2 regions of the Bacillus sp. LQ16 genome follow, and region 1 is predicted to be linked to the other one. Evidence: riboswitches for the same ligand, from Rfam matches in the RefSeq annotation. Region 1 holds a riboswitch; the other holds the start of a gene.
What was found. Region 1 has a riboswitch for S-adenosylmethionine ahead of AC3EMB_RS26840 (bifunctional O-acetylhomoserine aminocarboxypropyltransferase/cysteine synthase). Riboswitches for the same ligand answer to the same signal wherever they lie in the genome.
Positions count from the first base shown of each region.

Region 2: linked by a shared signal. The riboswitch ahead of metI (cystathionine gamma-synthase/O-acetylhomoserine thiolyase) and the one ahead of AC3EMB_RS26840 (bifunctional O-acetylhomoserine aminocarboxypropyltransferase/cysteine synthase) in region 1 are both predicted to bind S-adenosylmethionine.

Region 1 is NZ_CM173491.1:5,288,637-5,297,492, forward strand. Features, by position in the region: gene AC3EMB_RS26825 (YczE/YyaS/YitT family protein) at 1-272, shown strand, start outside; gene AC3EMB_RS26830 (homoserine dehydrogenase) at 303-1,598, opposite strand; gene metA (homoserine O-acetyltransferase MetA) at 1,740-2,645, opposite strand; gene AC3EMB_RS26840 (bifunctional O-acetylhomoserine aminocarboxypropyltransferase/cysteine synthase) at 2,629-3,927, opposite strand; SAM riboswitch class I at 4,020-4,124, opposite strand; partial or broken gene AC3EMB_RS26845 (chloride channel protein) at 4,445-5,674, shown strand; gene AC3EMB_RS26850 (YjjG family noncanonical pyrimidine nucleotidase) at 5,720-6,415, opposite strand; gene AC3EMB_RS26855 (transcriptional regulator YeiL) at 6,523-7,194, shown strand; gene AC3EMB_RS26860 (FMN-dependent NADH-azoreductase) at 7,257-7,883, opposite strand; gene AC3EMB_RS26865 (response regulator) at 8,075-8,722, opposite strand; gene AC3EMB_RS26870 (GAF domain-containing sensor histidine kinase) at 8,743-8,856, opposite strand, start outside.
Region 2 is NZ_CM173491.1:4,139,413-4,148,268, reverse strand. Features, by position in the region: gene metC (cystathionine beta-lyase) at 58-1,221, opposite strand; gene metI (cystathionine gamma-synthase/O-acetylhomoserine thiolyase) at 1,218-2,330, opposite strand; SAM riboswitch class I at 2,425-2,535, opposite strand; SAM riboswitch class I at 2,739-2,848, shown strand; gene AC3EMB_RS20875 (bifunctional homocysteine S-methyltransferase/methylenetetrahydrofolate reductase) at 2,919-4,751, shown strand; gene metH (methionine synthase) at 4,751-8,149, shown strand; gene murG (undecaprenyldiphospho-muramoylpentapeptide beta-N-acetylglucosaminyltransferase) at 8,168-8,856, shown strand, end outside.

The DNA.
Region 1 (8,856 bases):
GAGCTGGAATTGGTCTTTACGTCTCTACAAACCTTTGCGCAGCGCCTCAAGAAGCTTTCGTTTTAACGGTTGCTGAAAAGAAAAAATGGACGTTTAGAAGAACAGAGATTTCATTAGCCTTTTTATTTTTAACGTTAAGCTTTTTATTAGATGGACCTATCTATTTTGGAACAATCATCTTATCCTTTACAACAGGCTGGATTATCCAAGCATTTATTCAAGTTGGTACGCAGATTTTAAATAGAAAAGAGCCTATTAAGCAAGCTGCTTAATAGGCTCTTTCTGTTTTATGGTAAGAGATACTACTTAGCATCCCCTTCAATTCGATAGTTCGCTTTCAAACAATCGATTTCTTCATACCCTTGCAACGTATGTAGAATATAATCATAATCAGCAAGAGACGCACGATGCGTTACAATTACAATTTCAGCCTTTCCTTTCTCTTCAAGCGGCATTTGAATAATCTTTTCAAAGCTAACGCCACGCTCAGAGAACAATGAAGTAATTTTTGCAAATACACCAATTTCGTCTTTTACATGAAGTCTTAAAAACTTTTTCACGACAATTTCGTCTGGCTCTTTTAATACTTTTTGATATTGTGGGACTACAGCACTATTTCCTGTTACCCCTAATCTAATATTTTGCATTACAGCAACTAAATCCGAAACAACAGCTGTCGCTGTCGGTAAACTTCCTGCGCCTGGTCCATAAAACATCGTTTCTCCAACTGCTTCACCGTACACATACACAGCGTTATATTCATTTTGTACTGCCGCAAGAGGATGTGTATTTGGAAGTAAAGTTGGTTCAACTGTAACCTCCAATTTTTCACCATCTCGTTTTGCAAGACCGATTAATTTAATTGTATAACCTAAGCTCTTACTGTATTCAATATCTTCCTCTGTAATAGAGGTAATCCCTTTTACTTTCACATCTCCAAGCTCTACATTTGTAGAGAAACCGAGAGTAGCTAAAATCGTCATTTTTCTTGCTGCATCTAAACCTTCTACGTCTGATGTTGGATCTGCTTCTGCAAATCCAAGTTGTTGGGCTTCTTTTAACACGTCGTTATATGCTCTCCCTTCGTCTGACATTTTCGTCAAAATAAAATTTGTCGTTCCATTTACAATTCCCATTACTTTCGTAATAAGATCTGAAGAAAGTCCTTCTACGATACTGCGTAAAATTGGAATTCCTCCTGCCACACTCGCCTCATAGAATAAATCAGCCTTATTATCTTTTGCTGTCGCTAATAATTCAGCTCCATGTAATGCCATTAAGTCTTTATTTGCAGTTACAACATGCTTTCCGCTTTTTAAAGCTTGTAAAATATATGATTTTGCATCATCAATGCCACCCATCACTTCGATGACAACATCAATATTTGGATTATCTAAAATTTCATTTGCATCTTGTGTTAATAGAGTAGAAGGTACCTCTACCTCTCTCTCTTTCTCAATGTTTTGCACTAATACTTTCGTTACCTTCACTGGACAACCTACTTGGTGTATAAGTCGTTCTTGATGATCCGTAATAATACGAACCACACCACTGCCAACTGTCCCAAGACCTAATAACCCAACTTGAATTTCTTTCATAGTACTGTCCACCCCTCAAAAATTGTGTTTAGATGAAATTATATGAGTAAAAAATCTGAAAAACAATGTATTTTGAACATTCGGAAAAATATAAGTTAATCTTTACAAGGAAAACGTTGCCACGTGTTACACAATCTTTCTTTACAATATATAAGGGGTTTCTTGATACACGTAATAATTCAACCAATTAGAAAACAATAAATTACCATGACTCCTCCACCTAACAAGCGGCTTTTCATCTGGATTATTATGTTTAAAATAGTTTTTTGGCACATCAATATTTAATCCCTTGTCACGATCTCGTTCGTATTCTTGTTTTAACGTCTCACAACTATATTCGCTATGTCCAAGGGCAAAAACTTGCCTTCCTTCTGGCCCAATAACAAGGTGAACACCTGCTTCTTCAGAGTTTGCTAACAATGTTAATTCTTTCACTTCTCTAATATCATTCTCTCGTACTTCTGTATGACGAGAATGCGGAGCAAAAAACAATTCATCAAATCCTTGTAACAATTTCACATGTTGCTCGCAAACCTCATGTTCAAATACACCGAACATTTTTTTCTTAAGGGGATACTTTGGAACACCATAATGATAGTACAAACCAGCCTGTGCCCCCCAGCAAATATGGAGCGTAGATGTTACATTCGTTTTTGAATACTCCATAATACGTTTAAGCTCTTCCCAATAATCTACTTCTTCAAAAGAAAGAGTTTCAACTGGTGCTCCTGTAATAATGAGCCCATCAAATTTTTCATTTTCAATATCACGAAACGTTTTATAAAAGCTCGTTAAATGGTCCTGCGCTACATTACGAGACAGATGTGATTCCATATGAAGTAAATGAACATCTAATTGCAACGGTGTGTTTCCAATTAAGCGAAGTAATTGTGCCTCTGTATCTTGCTTCGTTGGCATTAAATTTAATATAGCAATTTTCAAAGCGCGTATATCTTGTGTTTCTGCCCGCTCCTTCGTCATTACAAAAATATTTTCTTTTTGCAACACTTTGCGAGCCGGTAAATCTTTATCAATTATGATCGGCATGTGTTTTGCCTCCAACTAGAGCTGCTTCCAAATCTGCAATAATATCAGAAACATCTTCTATACCAACCGATAAACGAATTAAATCAGATGTAACACCAGCTAAACGCTGATCTTCAGCATTTAATTGTCTATGCGTCGTACTAGCGGGATGTATAACGCAAGTTCGTGCATCAGCTACGTGCGTTACAAGAGTTGCTAGTTTTACATTTGCGATAAATTCTTTTGCTGCTTCTAATCCCCCTTTAATACCAAATGTTAAAACCCCACTAGCACCTTTTTTCAAATACTTTTGTGCTAACGAGTAATTTTCATTACTATCTAATCCCGGATAATTCACCCATTCAATACGTTCATGATTAGCAAGCCACTTAGCTACTGCCAGAGCATTTTCGCTATGACGCTCCATTCGTAAATGCAAAGTCTCTAAGCCAATATTGCTAATATATGCATTGAATGGGCTCATACAATTTCCATAATCTCTTAATAGTTGAACACGTGCTTTCACAATATATGCTGCTGCACCAAAGTTTTGAACGTAACTTACACCGTGATAACTTGGATCTGGTTCAACAAGCTCAGGATATTTTCCATTTGTCCAATCAAAATTTCCACCGTCAATTACAATACCGCCTAAAGAGCTCGCATGCCCATCGATATATTTAGTCGTAGAATGAACAATAATATTTGCCCCATATTCAAACGCTTGGCATAAATAAGGAGTTGCTAATGTATTATCAACGATAAAAGGTACCTCTAATTCTTTAGCGGCAGCTGAAAATTCTTTGAAATTTAAAACATTCATCGCTGGATTTCCTAATGATTCTGCATAGATAAGTTTCGTCTTATCGTTAGCAAGTGCCGTAATTTCATCTGCCGTTAAATTTGGATTAAAGAACGTAACATCAATGCCAAGCTTACGTAAACTCACCCCAAATAAATTAAACGTTCCCCCGTAAACAGTTGAAGAGCAAAGTAAATGATCCCCACTACTACAAATATTTAAAACTGCGAGCATAATAGCTGCTTGCCCAGAAGCCGTTGCAACAGCTCCTACACCGCCTTCTAAATCTGATAACTTCTGCTCAAATGCGGCTAGAGTAGGGTTTCCAATACGCGTATAAATATATCCTTCTGCCTCTAAGTTAAATAGAGCTGCTAAATCATCCGAAGTATCGTATTTATACGTTGTGCTTTGATAAAGTGGTAAAACACGTGGTTCACCATTCTTTGGCGTATAGCCACCTTGCACACAAATCGTTCCTTTTCCCCATGATTCTCCCATCTCTCATTCTCCTTTCTTTTATACAAAATAAAAAACTGCCCCTTTCCTGAAAACAAGAAAGGAGCAGTTTGAAAACACGCTCTAAAGGCTCTTTCTTATCTCTCAGGATTACTACCTGCAGGATTTGGCACAATTCCGTTATACGGCTGTTGCCAAGGTTTCATCGGGCCTGTCCCTCCACCTTTTCTTGATAAGACTATGCAATTACCGTTGATTTTATAGCAATAATTTCCTAATGTCAAACAGTTTTTCTGAATGTTCTAAAATAAATGTTAACAGTTTCATATAAAGCAACAAAAGAAATATATTCTAGTCTATTTCAAAAAAGACCTTTAAAAAACTCAAATCAGTCTATAAAATTAAATAAGTAATTTAACCTATAAATTCAAATTCTCTAAAATTCAGCCTATATGTTGAATAGGCGGTCCTCTCAAAAAGATACTATATATATTCAATCCATTTTCCACTAGTATATTTCACTTTTTCCCTACTGAGATTTACATAACGGAGGTATAACATGACAAATAAAAAAGATATGCAGTACATACTTGCTCTATATGGCATTCTTCTAGGATCTATAGTAGGAGCTACAGTCTGGTTATTTTTAGTCACAATAAATATTGGAATCCACTTTATTTGGGGATACTTGCCTGAAGTTCTCTCTTATCCCTCTTATTACACCCTTTGCGTAACAATAATTGGCGGGGTCCTCGTTGGTCTATCACAAAAATATTTCGGTATATATCCACGCCTTATGCCTGAAGTGATGACTGAATATAAAAAAACTGGTCGAATCGAATATCGCTTTGTCCATCAGGCTACTTTAACAGCGATTATTGTTTTAATTTTCGGAGCTAGTCTTGGTCCAGAAGCCGCACTAGTTGGAATTATAGGCGGACTGTGCACATGGGTAGGGGATCGCTTTAAATTTGCCTTAAAGGGTATGAATGAGCTAACCGAGATTGGAATTGGCGCTACTTTAAGTGTCATTTTTAACGCACCATTATTCGGTTATTTAGCACCGAATGAAAATGAGGGGGAACAAATTGCTGCTTTTTCTAAAGGAAAAAAGGCAATTGTATACTTAGCTACTACTTTCGCAGGTTTTTCTGTTTATTTACTACTGAGTAAACTCGATAATCGTGGATCCTTTATTGTTGATTTCGGGGAAGGTGCACTTTCTTTCAATGAATGGATCGCATTTCTTCCACTTGCTAGTATCGGTGCTATAGTTGGTTTCTTTTATTTCAAGTTAGAATTCACTTTAGAGAAGTTAATTCACCCTTTTAGGGAATACAAGCTGACACTCGGAATTATCGGTGGCATTTTATTAGGAATTGCAGGAACTTTTCTTCCGTACACATTATTTTCAGGGGAACATCAATTAAAAGAGTTAGTTGTTGAATGGAGCCATTTATCTTTTTGGATACTACTTCTTTCAGGGATTTTAAAGTTGTGTATTACTGCCGTTTGTTTGAACACAGGGTGGCGGGGTGGACATATATTCCCAATTATATTTTCCGGATCAAGTATTGGATACGCTATAGCATCTATTCTTCCTATAGATCCAGTAGCATCCGTTGCTATCGTAACGACAGCAATTTCAAGCTATGCGTTACGATAGCCAATAGCTATAACATTACTATTACTTATGTTTTTCCCGCTTAATTTACTATTGCCCATGCTTGGTGCAGCTGCTATCGGGAATGCCTTTCCACTCCCAAAACATAACGAAAATAAAAATTAATAAAAATAGGCAGTGGGGACGAAAGCTCCACTGCCTATTTTTTTATTACACATGCTGCTTTAATAACGCTTCTAACTCCTCAAAATTATGCACTTCATATGTCGGTATAATCCCACTATCATTTAATTTCCTTTCTGGATTAAACCAACAAGTATCAATTCCCGCTACATATCCACCTTTAATATCAGCGCTTAATGAATCACCAATAATCAGCCCTTCTTCAGGTGCAAAGTTAGGAATCCGTTCAAAAACATAATCAAAATACTCTTTCATCGGCTTTTGAAAACCTGTATCTTCTGAAACAAAAACATCTTTAAACAATGAATGTAACCCTGCATTACGCAAACGTTTATCTTGCGTCTTAGAAACACCATTTGTCACTATATACAACTCATACTCCCCTTGAATTTGATTTATAAATTCAAACGCACCTTGCATGAGTTGATTTCCTTCTTCTAAGTAGTTACGGTAATTATTTTCGAATAATATTCCGTCTACTTCTTCTCCATACTCTTGAAACAACAGAGAGAATCGTGTATTTATAACTTCATTGCGTGATAGTTCACCTTTTTCAAAAGCATCCCAAAGACCTTTATTTATTTTTTTATAACGAGCCTCTATCTCGTCTGTTAAAGAGATTCCCTTCTCTTCAAAAAGCACCCGTAAAGCCATTTTTTCAGCCTTTTGGAAATCTAATAATGTATCATCTACATCAAATAGCAATGTTTTATATTTTTTCATAAATTCATCACACTCTCTTTTCTACAAAAACAAATTTACATAAATCGTATCATTCCTTCTTGTAAAGATAATAGGAGATATCTCATACTATACATAGGGGTGAAAATATGAAAATCAGCAAAAATGAGGAAGAAATTTATCAATACATGCAAATCCATCAATTCCATACCCTATTTTCATTTCATGTCTTGCCATATGTAGAGCTGCATTCTTTTCAAACGAAAGAGATGATATGTAGCGAAGGAAATGCTCTCCCTTATCTCTATTACTTAATTTCTGGGAAGGCAAAAATATATATGAGTCATAAAAACGGGAAGGTTTCATTAATTAATTTTATTCAAGCACCATCATTTATCGGGGAATTAGGATTAATAGGAGTAGAAAATATTACTAAGTCCGTTGAAGTACTAGAAGATTGTGTTTGTTTGGCACTTCCTCTTAAAGATTGTCAGCAACTTTTATTACAAGATGCAACGTTTTTACAGCACTTATGCAAATTTATTGGAGAAAAGACAATTACTCGCACTGAAAATTACGCAAAAAACTATAGTTATCCTTTTGAAAATCGATTAGCTGCTTTTATTTTATTAACAGAACAAAATAATTGTTATATAGAAAAGCATACTGAGGCCTCGGAATATTTAAATGTCAGCTACCGTCATCTTTTATATGTATTAAATCAGTTTTGCCAACAAAATTACTTAAAAAAAGACGGAAGAACCTATTACATACGAGATCGAATTCAATTAAAAAAACTTGCTGATGAACTAAAAATATAAAAAAAGCAGCATTAACGTTTACATGTTAATGCTGCTTTTTCGAGTGACGATTATAATTTTAATTAAAATTTACTTGCTACTTTAGCTGCTTCTTCAAGACCTGTAGCAATGATTTCTTCCGCTTTATCTGGGAATTGGTTATGTCCTTCAATAATTACTGTTTCCATGTTTGTTGCGCCGAAGAAGCCCATCATACTTGCTACATATTTAACAGCCATTTCTACCTCAGCTGCTGGACCTTCTGAATATACGCCGCCTCGTGCATTTAATAATGCAATCTTCTTATCACCGATTAGGCCAACTGGACCCTCTGGCGTGTATTTGAACGTTTTACCAGCACGGTTTAAATAATCAATATATGTGTGTAGCACTGCTGGAATCGTTAAGTTCCATAATGGGAAGCCGAAAACAACTTTATCAGCTTCTAGGAATTGATTTAAATACTTATCAGCAACTGCTACTGCTTTTGCCTCTTCTTCTGTTAAATCAAATCCTTTACCTGCCTTGAATGTACCATTGATCATGTCTACACCTACATATGGTAATTCTTCTTTATATAAATCCAGTTCTACTACTGTATCATTTGGGTGTGCTTCTTTATAGTTTGCTAAAAATGCCTCATATAATTTTACACTAACTGCTTGTTCCGCTGGACGGTTGTTTGCTTTAACGAATAAAACTGTTGCCATTATTTCTTCCTCCTAGTACTCACTCTTATGTTGTTATATGCTTTCAAAAAAGGTATCCCTTGTAATTGTTGTTTTGTTGCTTACAAACATATTTTATCTTTATATCAAGACAATTTCGTCCTCACATAGACGTATTTTTCCATAAAAAAAGTCCACCTTCTAAAGGCGAACTAGGTCTTACGACTTTTGTCTTATACAATTCCATTTTTCACTGCATATAACGCCGCTTGCGTACGATCGGATAAATTTAATTTACTCAAAATGCTACTTACATGCGCCTTAACCGTCTTTTCTGTAATAACTAAAACAGATGCAATTTCCTTATTGCTCATCCCTTTTGCTAATAGTTGCAACACCTCATTTTCTCTCGCTGTTAGCACATCCACTTGAATAGAATGTTCTTCTTCCTTTTCTTCTACAGGTAATGTTTGAGAGAGAAGAGCATTTGCTATATCCGGATGTAATTGAATATTACCTTTATATGCACTTCGAATAGCCTCAACAAGCTGATCCGGTTCTACATCTTTTAAAATATACCCACTTGCTCCAGCCCTTAATGCAGGTAACACATGCGCCTGATCAGAAAAGCTAGTTAATACAATTACTTTCACATTTGGATACTCTTTTTTAATATATGCCGTCGCCTCAACACCATCCATTTCAGGCATATATAAATCCATTAATATAACATCAGGATTTGTTTCTCCTACTTTCACTAACGCTTCTTTCCCATTATTCGCTTCTCCAACTAACTCTAAATCTTCCTGTGTACTTAAGAAAAATGCTAATCCTTTTAAAACGACTGTATGATCATCAACTAACAATACTTTTATTTTCACAAACTTCCCTCATTTTCACATCATAATGGTACATTTACTTTTACGCTCGTTCGTTTATTACTACTTACAATTTTAATTGTTCCACCAACTAATTCTACTCTTTCACGCATCGTAGTCATACCTAGTGATTTCTT
Region 2 (8,856 bases), 1.1 Mb from region 1:
TAACTAAATCGCATAAAAAGAAGATATGAAAACCTATTCTCATATCTTCTTTTTTCTCTATGCATTTACAGGTTCTTCTACATAAGAAAGGGCATTTTCAAAATCGGATATTAAATCGTTAACATTTTCAAGACCGACTGATAACCGAAGTAATGAATTAGAGATTCCTCTTTCATCACGAGCTTCTTGCGACAGTGCTGCATGTGACATTTTTGCTGGATAAGAAAGAATTGACTCTACAGCTCCTAAACTAACTGCAAAAACAGGTAATTTTACTTTTGATAAAAATTGGCGGAGTGCATCTTCTGACTGCAAAGTAAATGATAAGACTGCTCCAGCTGATGTTGCTTGAGATTGTTGAATATCAAATCCGAGATGTGTTTGTAATCCCGGATAATAGACATTTTGTACTTTAGCGTGCTCTTGTAAATAATGTGCAATTTTATTGGCATTTTTAGCTGAATGCTCGAGGCGTACATGTAATGTTTTTAGACCGCGAAGTACGAGAGAACAATCTTGAGGTCCTAAAATAGCACCGAATGCATTTTGTAAAAATCCAAGCTTTTGAGCGAGTTCTGCATCTTTTACTACTGCTAATCCGGCAGTAACATCACTATGCCCAGCAATAAATTTTGTGGCACTATGAAGAACAACATCAGCTCCAAGTTCAAGTGGTTTTTGGAATAGTGGTGTCAAAAATGTATTATCAACAAAAGTAAGAGCCCCAATAGATTTTGCAAGTTTAGAAACCTCGCGAATATCTGTCACCTTTAAAAGTGGATTAGAAGGTGTTTCTACATAAAAGAGCTTTGTATTTGGTTTAATGCTTTGTTTTATTTCTTCTAAATTGGTCATATCAACAAATGTATGTGAAACACCGTAACGGGAGAGTACCTCAGTTATCACTCGGTAAGTGCCTCCGTATACATCTTCTGAAATGAGTACGTGATCACCTTGTGAAAGAAGGAGGAATGCAGTGGAAATCGCTGCAATGCCTGATGCAAAGGCGAATCCCTTTGTTCCACCTTCTAATAAAGCAATGATATCTTCAAGAGCTTCACGAGTTGGATTTCCTGACCTGCTATAGTCATATTTTCCGAACGTATCTACATCAAACTGGTGAAAAGTTGATGTGTTATAGATAGGAACGTTCACAGCTCCTGTTTGCGAGTCATGTTTATATTGGTTGTGTAGTAAGAGTGTATCTATAGAATAACTCATATTCTTACACCTTCTTTTACAAGTTTAATGGCTTGCTTTAAGTCTTGAATTAAATCGTTACTATTTTCAATGCCAACGGAGAATCGAAGAAGACGATTACATACACCGTTTGCTGTTCTAATTTCTTCAGGAATATCAGCATGTGTTTGCGTTGCTGGATAAGTCATTAAACTTTCTACACCACCAAGACTTTCGGCAAATGTAATTAAGGATAAAGATTGTAAGAATGGATTAATCCAAGCTTCATCTTTAAGGCGAAATGAAATCATGCCGCCTCTTCCAGGATAAAATACATCTGTCACCCCGTCTTCATCATTTAAATATGCAACAACTGCTTTCGCATTTTCTTCATGCTGTCTCATGCGAAGCGCTAACGTTTTCATACCGCGAATTAATAACCATGAGTCAAATGGGCTTAAAACTGCACCTGATGCATTATGATAATGAGCGATTTCTTCACAAAGTTCCTTTCCTTTTGCAACGACAAGTCCGCTTAGTACATCGTTATGTCCCCCTAAATATTTCGTTGCGCTGTGAAGTACAATGTCAGCACCTTCTGTTAATGGTTGCTGTATATAAGGTGTGTAGAATGTGTTGTCTACAATAAGAAGTAGTCCGTGCCTTTTCGCTACAGTTGCGACAGCAGCAATATCAGTAACTTGCATTAATGGATTAGTTGGAGTTTCTATGAAAATAGCCTTCGTTTCAGTTGTGATAGCTTGCTCAATTTGTTTAATAGACTGTGTATTTACGTATCTACATCGAACATTCCACTTTTTTTCATGTTCAGAAAATAATCGATACGTTCCACCGTATAAATCTTCAGATACAATAAGTTCGTCTCCAGAGCGGAATAGAGAAAGGACGAGGAGAACAGCCGCCATCCCTGAACTACAGGCATAACCTTGTTCGCCATATTCTAAGTCTGCGATTGCCTGTTCTAAAAGACCTCGAGTTGGATTGCCAGTTCGTGAATAGTCAAAGCCAGTAGATTTACCAATTCCTTCATGACGATAAGCGGTTGAGAAATAAACTGGTGGATTAACCGTTCCAGTTGTAGTTTCACTGCGATTGCCGATTTGTGCTAGTTTTGTTTCGATTGTTGACATGTGAAAATTCCTCCTTTTTAAATTGAAACATTAAGTGAATATAAAATAAAAAAAGCCTTCTAAGAAGAAGGCTTTCGGTTTGAATAGAGTCTTCTTCTCATCTGTCAAATCTTTCACAATTTGCTGGAATTAGCACCTTATTAACAAAATGTTAATGGTTGCTGAGGCGTCACAGGGCCAGTCCCTCTACCTCTCTAGATAAGAATGTTCGTATGAAATTTTTATTATGTTTTTAACTTTACAACAAAAGATAATTGAATTGCAACTTTATTTTGAAAAATTTTTATTTTTCCGCAAGTGTCATTGACTTTTACTTTTGTGCATGCTAAATTTATTAAAAAATTAACAAACATTGTTAAAAGGGGAACGCATTTCCTTTTAGCTACATAAATAAAATAATAAAGACAACTCTTATTGAGAGCGGTGGAGGGAAAGGCCCTGTGAAACCCGGCAACCTTCAAACGAAATGTTTGAAACGGTGCTAATACCTGCAAAACGAATGTTTTGCATAATAAGAGGAGGAACGATTATGTCCCCCTCTTCAAAGTGAAGAGGGGGTTTTTATATTGATAGAAATGAGGGAGATTCGTGAAATTACTAGATTTATTATCAAAAGGAATTGTAATAGGTGATGGTGCGGTTGGAACGTTATTGCATTCACATGGCTTGCAAAGTAGCTTTGAAGAATTGAATGTATCTGATCCAGACTTAATTATATCGATCCATAAACAATATGTAGCTGCTGGAGCAGATGTAATTCAAACGAATACGTATGGAGCAAATGAGGCGAAATTACGTATGTACGGCTTAGAAAATCAAGTTACAGAAATTAATAGAGCGGCAGTAAAACTGGCGAAAGCATCTGTTACAGATAAAAATGCAATTTTAGGAACAATTGGTGGTATGAAACATATCGGAGCCGTTACAACGACTGATATGGAAAGGGAGTTTATGCTACTTGAACAGGCAGGGGCTTTACTAGAAGAACAGGTTGATGGATTACTATTAGAAACTTTTTACGATGAATTTGAATTACTTCATGCTGTTAAAGTATTGCGTAAGCAAACGAACATTCCAATTGTTGCTCAATTAGCGTTACATGAAGCAGGTACGACTCAAAATGGAAATGATGTCAATGAAATATTAAAGCAACTTATAGATTACGGTGCAAATGTTGTTGGATTAAATTGTCAACTAGGGCCGCTTCATATGACGGAGGCTTTCAAAATGATATCGATTCCGCAAAATGGCTATTTATCAGCATACCCAAATGCAGGTCTCCCGAATTATGTGGAGGGACGTTACGTATATGAGGGAAGCCCAGCTTATTTTGAGGCGATGACGCCGAGATTTATTGAGCAAGGTATTCGGTTATTAGGTGGTTGTTGTGGTACGACTCCAGAACATATTCAAAGTATGAAGCACGCTGTTGCGAATGTTACACCTGTAATAGAAAAAGACACCATTCAAAGGCCGAAAGTTGTTCATACGCATGAGAAACGTTCGAAGGCTCACGTCACTCTAGCAGAGAAAGCGAAAAAACAAACGACAGTTGTAGTGGAATTAGATCCACCGAAAACGTTAGATACACAGCGGTTTTTTGAAGGAGCAAGAGCTTTAAAAAGAGCGGGAGCAGATGCTATTACTCTAGCAGATAATTCATTAGCATCGCCTCGTATTTCTAATATGGCAATGGGTGCGTTATTAACGAAGCATGATATCCCGGTATTGACACATTTAACGTGTAGGGATCATAACGTCATTGGACTACAATCTCATTTGTTAGGTTTATCGGCGTTAGGGATGGAAGAAGTGTTAGCTTTAACTGGTGATCCAGCGCGCGTTGGTGATTTTCCTGGTGCAACTTCTGTATACGATTTGTCCTCTATTGAGCTCATTAAAATGATTAAAGAAATGAACGATGGACGTTCAATTTTAGGGAAATCAATTGGACCGGCGACAAGGTTTTCTGTAGGCGGCGCATTTAATCCTCACGTGAGGCACTTAAAAGCAGCGGTTAAGCGAATGGAACGAAAAATAGATGCTGGAGCGGAATATTTTTTAACTCAGCCAATTTACGATATCGCGTTAATTGAAGAAGTGTATGAAGCGACAAAGCATTTGGAACAACCTATTTTTATTGGAATTATGCCGTTAGTAAGTAAGCGGAATGCAGATTTTCTTCATTTTGAGGTACCGGGTATTACTCTTCCAGAAGAAATAAGAGAGAGAATGGATGGACACGAAACGAAAGAGGCGGCAATTGAGGAAGGGATTCGCATTTCGCAAGAATTGATCGACGCAGCGATGAAATATTTTAATGGTATTTATCTTATTACACCATTTTTAAAATATGAAATTACAGAACATCTTGTTAAATATGTAAGAGAAAAGCAAGAAGTGAAAGAAGGTATTAATTGATGAAGTGTATAGAAGAAAAATTACAAAATAGCATTTTAATATTAGATGGTGCAATGGGAACAATGATTCAGCAAGAGGATTTAACTGCTGAAGATTTCGGAGGAGAAGAGTACGAGGGCTGTAATGAATATTTAGTAGAAACAAGACCAGACGTTATTTTAAAGATTCATAAAGCTTATATTGAAGCTGGAGCGGATATTATTGAAACAAATACATTTGGGGCAACGAATATTGTACTAAGTGATTATGAGCTGTCTCATTTAGATGAAGAACTAAATGAAAAGGCAGCACTTTTGGCGAAGCAAGCTGTTAAAGAAAGCGGTAAGGAAGTATATGTTGCGGGAGCGATGGGACCAACAACGAAAGCAATTAGTGTTACTGGTGGTGTGACTTTTGAAGAATTGATTGAGGCTTATACAAGGCAGGCACGAGGATTATTAAAAGGAGAAGTTGATGTATTACTCGTTGAGACGAGTCAAGATATGCGTAACGTGAAAGCAGCTTATATTGGAATTCAAGCTGCTTTTGAAGAACTGAAAAAAACGGTTCCTATTATGATTTCAGGAACGATTGAGCCAATGGGAACGACTCTGGCTGGGCAAACAATTGAAGCTTTTTATTTATCAGTAGAACATATGAAACCATTATCTGTTGGGTTAAATTGTGCGACTGGTCCGGAGTTTATGAGGGACCATATTCGTTCACTATCTGATTTATCGGAGTGTTACATTTCTTGTTATCCAAATGCAGGTCTTCCTGATGAAGATGGACATTACCATGAGTCTCCATCTTCTCTCGCTGAAAAGGTGAAGCGATTTGCTGAAGAAGGATGGGTTAATATTATCGGTGGTTGTTGTGGCACGACACCAGAACATATAAAAGCAATGAAAGAAGCACTAGCATCTCTTAAGCCTCGTGACCATCATGAGAGAGAAGGACATGGAATTAGTGGATTAGAGGCACTGCAATATGATGAGTCTATGAGACCGTTATTTGTAGGTGAAAGAACGAATGTTATTGGATCACGTAAATTTAAACGATTAGTAGCAGAAGGGAAATTTGAAGAGGCTGCTGAAGTGGCAAGAGCGCAAGTGAAGAAAAATGCTCATATTATTGATATTTGTATGGCAGATCCTGATCGTGATGAAATAGAAGATATGGAGAAATTTTTGACAGAAGTTACGAAAGTGTTAAAAGTACCGATTATGATTGATTCAACGGATGAAAATGTTATGGCAAGAGCACTTACTTATATTCAAGGAAAAGCTGTTATCAACTCTATTAATTTAGAAGATGGAGAAGAGCGTTTTGAAAAGGTAACACCGCTTCTTCGTAAGTATGGTGCTGCAATTGTAGTTGGTACAATCGATGAAGATGGTATGGCAGTAAGTGCTGAAAGAAAATTAGAAATTGCAAAAAGAAGTTACGAATTATTAACGACGAAATATGGGATACGCCCGTCAGATATTATTTTTGATGCACTTGTGTTTCCAGTAGGGACAGGTGATGAAGAATATATTGGTTCAGCGGCAGCGACTATAGAGGGCATTCGCCTTATTAAAGAAGCGTTACCAGAGTGTTTAACGATTTTAGGTGTAAGTAACATATCATTTGGTTTACCACCGGCTGGACGTGAAGTATTGAATTCCGTCTTTTTATATCATGCTACGAAGGCTGGATTAGATTACGCGATTGTTAATACGGAAAAATTAGAACGCTATGCGTCGATTCCAGAGGAAGAAAAACACCTTGCAGATGCATTACTGTTTGAAACGACGAAAGAGACGTTAGAAGAATTTACAAACTTTTACCGAGTCGCTAAAAAGAAAGATGTCGTTGTGCAAGAAACGTTAACGCTAGATGAACGACTAGCAAATTATATTGTAGAAGGTACGAAACAAGGATTACACGAGGATTTAAGTCTTGCACTTGAAGAAGGAAGAAAACCTCTTGATATTATTAACGGTCCGCTTATGACAGGGATGGATGAGGTAGGACGACTATTTAATAATAATGAACTTATTGTTGCTGAAGTATTGCAAAGTGCCGAAAGTATGAAAGCTGCTGTAAGTTATTTAGAGCCACATATGGAATCTAGCGATAGTGCAAAAAAAGGGAAAGTATTATTAGCAACTGTAAAAGGTGATGTGCATGATATTGGGAAAAATCTCGTTGAAATTATTTTAGCGAATAACGGATATGAGATTATTAATTTAGGAATTAATGTACGTTCGGATCGAATTGTTCAAGAAGTACAAGAAAAGAAGCCGGACATTATAGGCCTTTCAGGTTTATTAGTAAAATCAGCGCAACAAATGGTAACGACTGCTGAAGATTTAAAAGCAGCAAATATTGATGTTCCCATTGTTGTAGGTGGTGCAGCGTTAACGAGAAAGTTTACAGATAATCGGATTTCACCATCATATAAAGGGCTCGTTTGTTATGCGAGTGATGCGATGACGGGGCTCGATATTATTAATAAGCTTCAAAAAGAAGAAGAGCGTGAGAAGATGAAACAGGATAAAAAAGAACGTCATCTTCATATCGTAAAAAAAGAGGAGAAGAAAGTAGAAATTCCAGCAGTAATTGAGCCATTACCGAAGGCTGAGGTTATGGTGCCTGATTCAACAAAACGAATTGTATTACGTGATATTCCGGCTCTTCATCTCGCTCCATTTTTAAATAGACAAATGCTACTTGGGCATCACCTTGGATTAAAAGGAAATGTGAAGAAGCTTTTGAAAGAGGGAGATAAGAGAGCACATGAATTAAATGATTTAATAGATGAATTATTGCAGGAAGGACAATCTTGGTTAAAGCCGAAAGCAGTGTATCAATTTTTCCCAGCGCAAAGCGACGGACAAAACATTGTAATATATGATCCAGAAGATCATACGCGTGTTATAGAGCGTTTCACATTCCCTAGACAAGGAAAGGCTCCCTATCGTACTTTAGGCGATTATTTGCGCCCAATTGGAGATGAGATGGACTATGTTGCTTTCTTATCTGTTACGGTTGGGGAAGGAGTTCGGGACATTGCTGAAGAGTGGAAGGCGAAAGGTGATTACTTACGTAGTCATGCCATTCAATCGTTAGCGCTTGAATTAGCAGAAGGACTTGCTGAAAAAACACATATGCTCATTCGTGACCGCTGGGGCATTCCAGACTCACCTGAACTGACGATGGAAGAACGTTTCCGTACGAAATATAGAGGAATACGCGTGTCATTTGGTTATCCGGCGTGTCCAGAACTTGCAGATCAAGAAAAGCTATTTCGCTTAATTCATCCAGAGGAAATAGGTATTTCATTAACAGAAGGATTCATGATGGAGCCAGAAGCGTCCGTAACGGCTATGGTATTTTCTCACCCTGAGGCAAGATATTTTAGTGTATTATAGTCTAGAAGGGGGAGACGTATGAAGAAAATAGTCTTTACAGGTGGCGGTTCGGCAGGACATGTAACACCTAATTTAGCCATTATCCCATATTTACAAGAAGACAACTGGGATATCTCTTACATTGGTTCTCATCAAGGTATTGAGAAAACGATTATAGAAAAGGAAGGCATTCCCTACTATAGTATTTCGAGTGGAAAGCTACGTCGTTATTTTGATTTAAAAAATATAAAAGATCCTTTTCTTGTAATGAAGGGGGTTATGGATGCGTATGTAAGGATTCGAAAACTAAAACCAGATGTGATTTTTTCAAAAGGCGGTTTCGTATCCGTACCAGTCGTAATTGGAGGATGGCTAAATAGAGTACCAGTTTTATTACATGAATCTGATATGACGCCAGGACTAGCAAATAAAATTGCGCTTCGTTTTGCTTCGAAAATATTTGTTACATTTGAAGAAGCGGCGAAACATTTACCGAGAGAAAAAGTAATATATACGGGATCTCCTGTACGTGAAGAAGTGCTGAAGGGAAATCGTGAAACAGGTTTAGCATTTTTAGGTTTTTCACGTAAAAAGCCAGTTATTACGATTATGGGAGGTAGCTTGGGCGCGAAAAAAATTAATGATACGGCTCGAGAAGCATTACCAGAACTTCTTAAAAAGTATCAAATTGTTCACCTTTGCGGAAAAGGTAACCTTGATGAAAGTTT